DNA from 2 places in the Pseudomonas sp. NPDC086251 genome. Region 2 is predicted to be linked to the other one. Evidence: predicted binding sites of a transcription regulator. Region 2 holds the regulator's gene; the other holds the start of a gene.
The links. Region 2 encodes sigma-54, which starts transcription at its own class of promoters, with help from an activator protein. Its sites were predicted from a motif close to ANTGGCATNNANNTTGCTNT; they were not measured.
Positions count from the first base shown of each region.

Region 1: ACIPL2_RS17135 (circularly permuted type 2 ATP-grasp protein) is a predicted target of sigma-54. The motif match lies at 4,248-4,267, and genes of this name have one in related genera.

Region 1 covers NZ_JBIVBY010000013.1:90,294-96,040, forward strand. The annotation lists gene ACIPL2_RS17120 (c-type cytochrome) at 76-897, shown strand; gene ACIPL2_RS17125 (transglutaminase domain-containing protein) at 1,031-1,846, opposite strand; gene ACIPL2_RS17130 (alpha-E domain-containing protein) at 1,843-2,793, opposite strand; gene ACIPL2_RS17135 (circularly permuted type 2 ATP-grasp protein) at 2,806-4,215, opposite strand; gene ACIPL2_RS17140 (ribonuclease E inhibitor RraB) at 4,686-5,027, opposite strand; gene ACIPL2_RS17145 (hypothetical protein) at 5,241-5,474, opposite strand; gene ACIPL2_RS17150 (PLDc N-terminal domain-containing protein) at 5,669-5,747, opposite strand, start outside.
Region 2 covers NZ_JBIVBY010000008.1:16,177-21,923, forward strand. The annotation lists gene ACIPL2_RS11550 (superoxide dismutase) at 1-198, shown strand, start outside; gene ACIPL2_RS11555 (ZIP family metal transporter) at 227-1,120, shown strand; gene ACIPL2_RS11560 (HPr family phosphocarrier protein) at 1,228-1,503, opposite strand; gene rapZ (RNase adapter RapZ) at 1,519-2,376, opposite strand; gene ptsN (PTS IIA-like nitrogen regulatory protein PtsN) at 2,379-2,843, opposite strand; gene hpf (ribosome hibernation-promoting factor, HPF/YfiA family) at 2,856-3,164, opposite strand; gene ACIPL2_RS11580 (RNA polymerase factor sigma-54) at 3,239-4,732, opposite strand; gene lptB (LPS export ABC transporter ATP-binding protein) at 5,006-5,731, opposite strand; gene lptA (lipopolysaccharide transport periplasmic protein LptA) at 5,731-5,747, opposite strand, start outside.

The DNA of each region.
Region 1 (5,747 bases), on a different contig from region 2:
CGCCTCATTAAAAATGTGACTGGCTCGCTACCCGGGCCAGCGTCGGTGTGCCAACCTGTGTGGCACTTCCACGACATGGACGGCGAACGCTTGAAAACGCTCATTCTTTTCGGGGCCTTGCTCCTCAGCACGCCCCTTTTAGCCGCACAGCTGAACCTGGAGCTGGGCGCGGGCAGTCGCACCTGGCAGACCGAGGAGTTGCTCAAGCATCCTCAGGTCCAGACCGTCACGATTACCAACGATGTGTCCTACAAGCGCGACATGAATTATCGCGCCGTGCCAATGGCTGCGTTGTTGACCGGTATCAAACCTGAAGATCACCTGCAAGCGGTGGCGCTGGACGGTTTTGCCGCTGAAATGGCGGCAGCGCCGTTGCTCAATGCCAAGGGTTCGCGAGCCTGGCTGGCCATTGAAGACCCGGCTAAACCATGGCCGCCCCTGGCCGAAGGCAAGCCGAGTGCCGGTCCGTTTTATCTGGTCTGGACCGATCCACAGGCGGGGAATATCAGCCCGGAGCAATGGCCGTTTCAAGTGGCCGCCATTAAGCGTTTGGCGCCGGTCGCCGAGCGCTTCCCTGCCCTGCTGCCGGATCCGGCATTGAAGGCGGATGATCCGGTCAACAAGGGTTTTGCGCTGTTTCAGAAGAATTGTCTGGCGTGTCATCGATTGAACGGCGCGGGGGATGCGCAGTTCGGGCCGGACCTGAATATCCCGTTTAGCCCGACCGAGTACTTCGGCGCGGACTTCCTCAAGCGCTACATTCGTGATCCGCAGAGTTTGCGGCAGTGGCCGCAGGCGAAGATGCCCGGGTTTACCGCGCAGGTATTGCCGGATGGGGATCTGGAGATGTTGGTGGGGTATTTGAAGCACATGGCCGGGCGCAAGGTTAAGCCGTAGCCTGGTGTTGCCTGGGCTGGCCTCTTCGCGAGCAAGCCCGCTCCCACATTAGGTCTCCTGCGGACACAGAATGTGTGACCGGCAAAGATCAAATGTGGGAGCGGGCTTGCTCGCGAAGCGGTATCCCCCGATTCTACTGTTGTTGCACCAAAATCACTGGCGCAGGCATCGGCGTCGGCGAAACAAACACCTTCGCATGCATCTGCTCGCACCCACCGCCCCGGCGCATGCCGCGCACCGGGCAGGCGTCCAGGTAATCCAGGCCCACCGCCAGTTTCAAATGCCGCTCGGGCCGCGCCAGTTCGTTGGTCACGTCAAAGCTGTACCAGGCGTCGTCGAGCCAGGCTTCGGCCCAGGCGTGACTGGCCAGGTGTTCGCTGTTTTCACTGTACAAATAACCCGACACATAGCGTGCCGGAATCCCCAGGCTGCGGGCGCAGGCGAGGAACGCATGGGTGTGGTCCTGGCACACGCCCGAACGCCCGGCGAAGGCCTGGGCGGCGCTGGTGTCGACTTCGGTGGAGCCCGGCGTGTAGGTCATGTGCTGGTTGAGGCCATGCATCAAATCGATCAACGCCGTGCGATCCCGGCGTTGCTTGCATTCCTTGCTAGCGAACGCGCGCAAGGCCTCATCGGCCTCGGTCAAACGGGTGAAACGCAGGAATGGCAGCGACGACTGGCTCTCGTGCTCGGCTTCGCGCAATTCATCGATGTCGACCTGGCCACGGGCGCCGATGATGATCGCCTCGTGCGGCTCGTCCATGGTCAGCACGTGCAGGATGTTGCCGAACGGATCGAGCTGCGCGCGCACCGGGCGCGGCAGGTCGAGCTGCCAGCTCAGCACATGCTGGCGCTCGCTGTCGTGAGGGGTCAGTCGCAGGTACTGGATGCTCGCCCGCACCTGATCTTCATAGTGATAGGTGGTCTCGTGGCTAATGGAAAGTCTCATGCAGCCTCCAGGTAGGAACTGTGAATGGCGTTACCCAACTGGCGCACCAGCGGGATGAACTCGGTCAGCCAGGCGTGCAGGCCTTCGTCGAGAATTTCGGTGATGCCGGTGTAGCGCAGGCGCGCGTCCATTTCCGCGGCCAGGCGTTGCGCGGGGCGGCCGTTGGCTCCCGGCAGCTGGGCGAGGATCTGATCGATTTCTTCGGTGCAGGCCCGCAAGGAGCGCGGAACGTCAGCGCGCAGCAATAGCAATTCGGCCACATGCCGGGCGCCGGGCGCATCGCGGTAAATCTCGGTGTAGGCCTCAAAGGACGACAACGCCCTTAATAAAGCGCTCCACTGGTAATACGCGTGGGCCGTTCCATCGCTGACCGCTTCGGCCTGATCGCCCGCCATTTCGTAGCGGGCATCGAGCAGGCGCAGCGTGTTGTCAGCCCGTTCGATAAACGTCCCCAGCCGAATGAAGCGGAACGCATCGTTACGCATGATCGTGCCGTAGGACGCGCCGCGAAACAGGTGGGAACGTTCCTTGATCCACTCGCAGAAACGGCTCATGCCGTAACGACTCAAGCCCTGGTTGGCGATCCCGCGAATTTCCAGCCAGGTGGCGTTGATGTTTTCCCACATGTCGGCGGTAATTCGCCCACGTACCGCATGGGCGCTGGCCCGTGCGGCGCCGAGGCAGCTGTAAATGCTCGCCGGGTTGGCCGCATCGAGGGCGAAGAAGTGCAGCAGCCGTTCGGCATGCAGTTCGCCGTGGCGCTCCAGGTAATCGTCCAGGGTGCCGGTAATCAGCAACGGCATGGCGAGTTCGTGCAAACCATCACCACGGCCATCCTGTGGCATCAGCGACAGCGAATAACTGATGTCGAGCATCCGTGCGAGGTTTTCCGCCCGCTCCAGGTAACGCGACATCCAATACAAATCCGAGGCAGTTCTACTTAACATGACAGGCTTCCTTCAATCCTCGACCACCCAGGTGTCCTTGGTTCCGCCACCCTGGGAAGAATTCACCACCAGGGAGCCTTCGCGCAGGGCGACACGGGTCAAACCGCCGGGCACAACCCGGGTTTCGCGGCCAGACAATACAAACGGACGCAAGTCGATGTGGCGTGGCGCAATGCCGTTTTCGACAAAGGTCGGACAGGTCGACAAAGACAACGTCGGTTGCGCGATGTACGCATGCGGCTTGGCTTTGATCCGTGCGCGAAAGGCTTCGATTTCCGCCGCCGTCGCCGCCGGCCCCACCAGCATTCCGTAACCTCCCGAGCCCTGGGTTTCCTTGACCACCAGGTCTGGAAGGTTGGCCAGCACGTGGGAAAGTTCGGAGGGATTACGACACTGGAACGTCGGAACATTCTTCAGGATCGGCTCTTCGTCCAGGTAGAAACGGATCATGTCGGTGACGAAGGGATACACCGACTTGTCGTCCGCAACCCCGGTGCCGATGGCGTTCGCCAGCACCACGTTGCCGGAGCGGTACGATGACAACAGGCCTGGAACGCCGAGCATCGAATCCGGGTTGAACGCCAGCGGGTCGAGGAACGCATCGTCGAGGCGGCGGTAGATCACGTCGACGGCTTTCGGCCCGTCGGTGGTGCGCATGAACACCTTGTCGTCACGCACAAACAAATCCGCGCCTTCCACCAGCTCGACGCCCATTTCCCGAGCGAGAAAGGCATGCTCGAAAAACGCGCTGTTGAAGCGCCCCGGCGTCAGCACCACCACGCTCGGGTTATCGATCGGGCTGGAGCTTTTGAGGGTGTCGAGCAGCAGGTTCGGGTAGTGGTCGATGGGCGCGATGCGTTGCGCCGCGAACAGCTCGGGAAACAGGCGCATCATCATCTTGCGGTCTTCGAGCATGTAGCTCACGCCGCTGGGTGTACGAAGGTTGTCTTCGAGCACGTAGTACGTGCCGTCGCCATCGCGCACCAGGTCGACACCGGAGATGTGGGAATAGATATCGCGGTGCAGATCCAGCCCTTGCATCGCCAACTGGTATTGCTCGTTGGCCAGCACCTGCTCGGCCGGAATGATGCCGGCCTTGATGATGCGTTGCTCGTGATAGAGGTCGGCGAGGAACATGTTCAGCGCCTTGACCCGCTGGATGCAGCCACGTTCGACGATCCGCCACTCGCTGGCGGGAATGCTGCGGGGAATGGTGTCGAAGGGAATCAGGCGCTCTGTCCCTTGCTCATCACCGTAGAGCGTGAACGTTATCCCGGCGCGATGAAACAACAGATCGGCCTCGCGTCGCCGTTGTGCCAAAAGCTCGTCAGGCGTTTCGGCCAGCCAACGGGCAAACTCCCGATAATGCGGGCGGACCTGGCCGCCGGCATCGTACATCTCATCAAAATAGGTGCGGATCATGCCGTACTCCTTGTCACCCGGACATGCAGGCCTTCGCAAGGCCCGTGCCATCGGCATAAACGCTTTGATATCAATCAGTTGGATAATCGCTGCGCACACACCGCACCAATCCTGTGCGGCAAATGCCCCAACCTGATCGCCCCCGCTTCATTGCGACGCAATGGTGTCGCCTATCACCAGCATAGCCAGAGTTGATTTCACTGCTCGGGGGACGATGCGGATAATTGGGGCATTCGCTGGAAAACGTACCGAACTTCCCTTTTAGCCACCCGCTCAGGTGGCTTTTTTTTTGTTTTCTTGAAACAGGATCAAAAGATCGCAGCCTCGTTGCACTCGACAGCTCCTACAGAAAAACACGGCCTCCCTGTAGGAGCTGTCGAGTGCAACGAGGCTGCGATCTTTTCGCTGCACAAACGAAAACGGCCAACCCGAAGGTCAGCCGTTGCTGAGCGTTGTCACTGTTCATAAGGTTATGCGAGTAGCCCTCGTACCTCCTGCTTGACGCCCCATCCTTCGATGATGCCGCCCAAAGGCTCGACCACTGCCTCGAAGTCCTGCTCAAAGTCGCCGATGCCGTCGTAGGTGGCGTACATCACTTTGCTCAGTTCCAGGTACCACGCGCCGTCGTCGCGCACGCTGATTTGTGCATTCAAGGATTCACCACAGTAATGCCCTGCCGCCCTGCGCGCCCGCTCCTCGTCCGGGAAAATGGCGTAGAACTCGATGGGATGGAATCGTGAAAAGTCAAAACCGCCTTCTTTCATGCGGCGCAGCACGCTGCTGCTGATGTCTTCTTGATAGGCTGTGCTCATGAAACGTCCTCCTCAAACCGATGGATAGACTTTCCGTACTCCCGACGCCCGCAACCTGACGCTGCGCGCGATGCGGCAAGCAAATTGCCATTGGGACACAAGCATGTAGCTGACAAGACCAGACCTTAGCGATCCGTTCGCTGATCTCGATTGCAGAGTAGCCCCAAGATAGAGGCGCTGCCAAGGTCTGGTTGAGAATGCGACAGGAGATATTCAGATTGGCGTGATGCCGAGGATTTCTATGCTGTTCTGGGTCTTGAGACTTTTAACGCTCGCATCAGCGGTTCGCCCTTCCAGATCGTTCAGATCCAGTTCGGCAGCGACAGGCAGGAGCCGGGCCTTGATGAGTTTGGCGGCGTGCTCGTTATCCGGGCACTCATCGCACTCAAAGACTTCTTCGACCGTTTCGCCGTGATCATCCACGAAAGTGATTTTCCACTTTTGCATCAGTGCCTCCTCGATCAAACCCGCAAATGGGCTTACAACTATCTGGACTTTTACACTGACTGTTCGTTCAACCGGATTGCCGGTATTACGTGTAGGAGCAAGGCTTGCCCGCGAAGAACGATAATGCGGTTTAACAGGAAGACCGCGTCATCGTTCTTCGCGGGCAAGCCTCGCTCCTACAGGTATGCCCGGAATCAGATACGTACGTTGCCTCGTGGCCCGGCGATGGCCCAGATGATCAGGCCGAGGACTGGCAGCAACAGGATCAGCAGC
Region 2 (5,747 bases):
AAGACCCTGGTCGTGGAAAGCAGCGGCAACCAGGACAGCCCGCTGATGAACGGCAATACGCCGATCCTCGGTCTGGACGTCTGGGAGCACGCCTATTACCTGCGTTATCAGAACCGTCGCCCGGAATACATCAACGCGTTCTACAACGTGATCAATTGGCCCGAAGTCGCCGCGCGCTATCAGGCTGCGCTGGTTTGAGTCTTCTATAAAAAATCCAAGGCTGACTATGGGCACTGAAACACTGGCGATCGGCAGCGGACGACTGTTTCGTTACGCGTTCGGATCGCTCTTACTGCTGGCGGGCATGAGTCTATTGGTGGCCCAGGGACTGGCGTGGCTGGACCTCGAGCCGAAACTGCTGCGCGCCTTGCAAGGTGGGGCGATCTGCGCCTTGGGTACGGCCTTGGGCGCGGTGCCGGTGTTGGTGATTCGGCGCATGCCGCAGGCGGTCAGCGATACGCTGCTCGGTTTCGGTGCCGGGGTGATGATGGCGGCGACCGCGTTTTCGCTGATCGTCCCGGGCATCTCCGCCGCTGAAGGCCTGGGGCTGACGCCTTGGGCGGCCAGCGGCCTGATCAGCGTCGGCATCATGCTCGGTGCATTCGGGTTGTATCTGGTGGACCGCAAGGTCTCCGGGGCCAGTCCGGAAATGTTGGTGGGCACGCTGGAGCGACCGGTGATTCCACCACGGATCTGGTTGTTTGTGTTTGCCATCATTGCCCACAACATCCCTGAAGGCATGGCGGTCGGTGTCTCGGCCGGTGGCGGCATGCCGGATGCCGACAGCCTGGCCATGGGCATTGCCTTGCAGGATGTGCCGGAAGGGTTGGTGATCGCGTTGGTACTGGCCGGGGCGGGGATGTCGCGGATCAAGGCGTTCCTGATCGGTGCTGCGTCAGGGTTGGTCGAGCCGGTATTCGCCTTGTTGTGCGCCTGGCTGGTGAGCTTGGCCGAACTGCTCTTGCCCTTGGGCCTGGCGCTGGCGGCCGGGGCCATGCTGTTAGTGGTGACCCACGAAGTCATTCCCGAATCGCGCCGCCATGGTCACGATAAACTGGCCAGCCTTGGGCTGCTGATCGGGTTTTGCCTGATGATGGTCATGGATACCGCATTGGCTTAACGCGGACATGTAGGAGCAAGGCTTGCCCGCGAATGCCGTGACGCGGTGGAGCTGATGAAGCGTGTCATCGTTCTTCGCGGGCAAGCCTCGCTCCTGCAGGGGCGGGTTTACTCGCCTTCGCCGAAGTAGTCGTTGATCAGCGCTACCAATGCCTGTAGCGCCTCATCAGCCCTTTCGCCTTCGGTGCTCAAGTGGATCTTGGTGCCCTTGCCCGCCGCCAGCATCATCATGGCCATGATGCTTTTACCGTCGACCGTGGTTTCCGGCGTGCGTCCTACCCTGATCGTGCAATCCTTGAACTCACCGGCGACACCGACGAATTTTGCAGACGCGCGGGCGTGCAGGCCCAGCTTGTTGATGATTTCGATTTCCAGAGCAGGCATCGCGATGTGAATCCTTTAGCTGAGGTCGCGGTGGCGGACCTGGACGTTCTTCAGGGTTTTTTGCAGGGTCTGACCCAGACGTTCGGTCAGGTAGACGGAGCGGTGATGCCCCCCGGTGCAGCCAATGGCAATGGTGACATAAGCACGGTTGCTGGCGGCAAAGCGGGGCAGCCATTTGAGCAGGTACGTGGAGATGTCCTGGAACATCTCTTCCACGTCTGGCTGTGCGGCCAGGTATTCCGCCACCGGCTGGTCGAGCCCGGACTGCGCGCGCAGCTCCGGCTTCCAGTACGGGTTCGGCAGGCAGCGCACGTCGAACACCAGGTCGGCGTCCACCGGCATGCCACGCTTGAAACCGAAAGACTCCACCAGGAACGCAGTACCGGGTTCCGGCTGGTTCAACAGGCGCAGCTTGATGGTGTCGCGCAGCTGGTACAGGTTCAGGTTGGTGGTGTTGACTTTGAGATCAGCGAGGTCGGCAATCGGGCCGAGCAAGCTGGTTTCATCGTTGATCGCCTCGGCCAGCGAGCGATTGGCGCTGCTCAGCGGGTGGCGACGACGGGTTTCCGAAAAGCGTTTGAGCAGGGTTTCTTCGTCGGCATCCAGGTACAGGACATCGCACTGGATATGCCGGCTGCGGACTTCTTCGAGCAGTTCCGGAAAGCGCGACAGGTGACTTGGCAAGTTGCGCGCGTCAATCGACACGGCAACCAGCGGTTGTGCCAGCTCGGTGTGAATCAACGCGCGTTCGGCCAGCTCCGGCAGCAAGCCGGCGGGCAAGTTGTCGATGCAGTAGTAGCCGTTGTCCTCGAGGACATCGAGCGCGGTACTTTTACCTGAGCCGGAACGGCCACTGACGATGATCAAACGCATGATTACTGACCGTTTTGCTCGTCCAGGACAACCTGATACAAGGCTTCATTGCTCGGGGCGCTGCGCAGTTTTTCGCGCACTTCCTTGCGATCGAGCATGCTGGCGATCTGGCGCAATAGCTCCAGGTGCGCATCGGTGGCGGCTTCCGGGACCAGCAGAACGAACAGCAGGTCAACCGGGGCGCCGTCGATGGCGTCGAAATCAATAGGGGCGTCTAGGTGCATCAAGGCGCTGATGGGTGCGGAGCAACCCTTCAGACGGCAGTGGGGGATGGCGATGCCGTTACCAAAACCGGTAGAACCGAGTTTTTCACGGGCGACCAGACTCTCGAAGACATCCTGCATGGCCAGATCCGGCACTTCGCGATGGATTAGGTTGGCAATTTGCTCGAGGGCTTTCTTTTTACTGCCGCCCGGCACGTTCACGAGGGAACGGCCGGGGGTCAGGATGCTTTCAAGTCGGATCATGAGTTGGGAGTGTTAACGACCGGTCGCACCCTGGAGGAGGCTCTGGGTCTTTTCCTTATGCTTTTTGAGTTGTTTATCCAGCTTGTCGGTCAATGCGTCGATCGCTGCGTACATATCGGTATGTTCCGCGTTAGCGACCACTTCATTGCCGGGAATATGCAGCGTGGCTTCGATTTTCTGCTTGAGCTTTTCGACCGTCATCGTCACTTGAACGTTGGTGATCTTGTCGAAATGCCGTTCCAATCGTTCGAGTTTTTCGCCGATGTAGGTGCGAAGAGGTTCGGTCACTTCCAGTTGGTGTCCACTGATGTTGACTTGCATACAGCTTCTCCTTCGTTGCCAGTGCATAAAGCGGCAGGCAGAAATGCCTGCCACTGGAACGCTGTGGCGTGGCTCTACATCAACCGCTTGCGTTCGCTCGAAGGCGCGATTCCTAAGGACTCGCGGTACTTGGCGACGGTGCGGCGAGCCACCTGAATGCCTTGTGCCTCCAGTAAACCAGCGATCTTGCTGTCACTCAACGGCTTTTTCTGATTTTCCGCAGCAACCAGTTTTTTGATGATCGCGCGAATCGCCGTGGACGAGCATTCGCCGCCCTCGGAGGTGCTGACGTGGCTGGAGAAAAAGTATTTCAGTTCATAAATACCCCGTGGGGTATGCATGAATTTTTGCGTGGTGACCCGCGAAATCGTCGACTCGTGCATGCCGACCGCTTCGGCGATGTCATGCAGTACCAGCGGTTTCATGGCTTCGTCGCCGTATTCCAGGAAGCCGCGCTGATGCTCGACGATCTGGGTGGCTACTTTCATCAGGGTTTCGTTGCGGCTTTGCAGGCTCTTGATGAACCAGCGGGCCTCTTGCAGCTGATTGCGCATGAAGGTGTTGTCGGCGCTGGTGTCGGCGCGGCGCACGAAACCGGCGTACTGCGCGTTGACCCGAAGGCGTGGCACCGATTCCTGATTGAGCTCCACCAGCCAGCGCTCGTTGTCCTTGCGCACGATCACGTCGGGTACCACGTATTCGGCTTCACTGGACTCGATTTGCGAACCCGGGCGCGGGTTGAGGCTCTGCACCAGTTCGATGACCTGGCGCAGTTCATCTTCCTTGAGCTTCATGCGCCGCATCAATTGGCTGTAGTCGCGGCTGCCGAGCAGGTCAATGTAATCGCTGACCAGACGCTTGGCCTCGGCCAGCCATGGGGTCTTGGCGGGCAACTGGCGCAATTGCAGGAGCAGGCATTCACCCAGGTTACGGGCGCCGATGCCGGCGGGTTCGAATTGCTGGATGCGGTGCAGGACGGCTTCGATTTCGTCCAGTTCGATGTCCAGTTCCGGATCGAAGGCTTCGAGGATTTCCTCGAGGGTTTCGTCCAGGTAGCCCTGATTGTTGATGCAGTCGATCAAGGTCACGGCGATCAGACGATCGGTGTCGGACATCGGTGCCAGGTTCAGTTGCCACAGCAGGTGGCTTTGCAGGCTTTCACCGGCCGAGGTGCGGGTGGTGAAATCCCACTCGTCGTCATCGTTGCTCGGCAGGCTGCTGGCGCTGGTCTGGTAGACGTCTTCCCAGGCGGTATCGACCGGCAGTTCGTTGGGAATGCGCTCGTTCCAGTCGCCTTCCTCGAGGTTATCCACCGTCGGGGCGGTTTCCTGGTAGGACGGTTCCGAAACATCGGCGTTGGGTAGCTGTTCGGCTTTGTCGGCCAAGGGGTCGGCGTTATCGAAGTCGTCGCCTTCTTCCTGGCGTTCGAGCATCGGATTGGACTCCAGGGCCTCCTGGATTTCCTGTTGCAGGTCCAGGGTCGACAATTGGAGCAGGCGGATGGCCTGTTGCAGCTGCGGTGTCATCGTCAGCTGCTGGCCCATTCTCAAGACTAGCGATGGTTTCATGGCAGGGGCTTAACACCTTATTCGCCGGCGCACATGCGCCATCCACTACAGAGCGCCGGAGCGCCAAACATAAGCAAATTATATGCCCGAAACTGCAGCGTTTGCCTAGAGCGCCGTAACAATAAAAAGCTGCAAAGTTTTATTGACACAATGAACCGACTGGCTCTGGAAAATCTTTGAAGCGTCGCGTTTGCCTAGAGCGCCGTAACAATAAAAAATTGTTGATTTTTTATCGAGACAAGCGCTCGGCCGACTAGCCAGGCACCTTGGCGCTTACAGGCGGAACTCATGGCCCAGGTACACTTCCTTGACCAGGTCGTTGGCCAGGATGGTGGCAGAGTCACCTTCGGCGATCAGCTGGCCATCGTTGACGATGTAGGCGGTTTCGCAGATATCCAGGGTTTCACGGACGTTGTGGTCGGTGATCAGCACGCCAATGCCCTTGGCCTTGAGGTGATGGATGATCTGCTTGATGTCGCCCACCGAAATCGGGTCCACGCCGGCGAAGGGTTCGTCGAGGAGGATGAATTTCGGGTTGGTGGCCAGTGCGCGGGCGATTTCCACGCGGCGGCGTTCGCCACCGGACAGGCTCATGCCGAGGTTGTCGCGGATGTGGCTGATGTGGAATTCCTGCAGCAGGCTTTCCAGCTCCTTGCGACGACCGGCCTTGTCGAGTTCTTTGCGGGTCTCGAGGATGGCCATGATGTTATCGGCGACCGAGAGTTTGCGGAAGATCGACGCTTCTTGCGGAAGATAGCCGATACCGGCCTTCGCACGGCCGTGCATCGGCTGGTGGCTGACGTCCAGATCGTCGATCAGCACGCGACCCTGATCGGCCTGTACCAGGCCGACAATCATATAGAAACAGGTGGTTTTGCCGGCGCCGTTCGGGCCAAGCAGACCGACGATCTGACCGCTGTCGATGGACAGGCTGACGTCACGCACGACCTGGCGGCTCTTGTAGCTCTTGGCCAAGTGCTGAGCTTTCAGAGTTGCCATTACTGGGCCTTTTGCT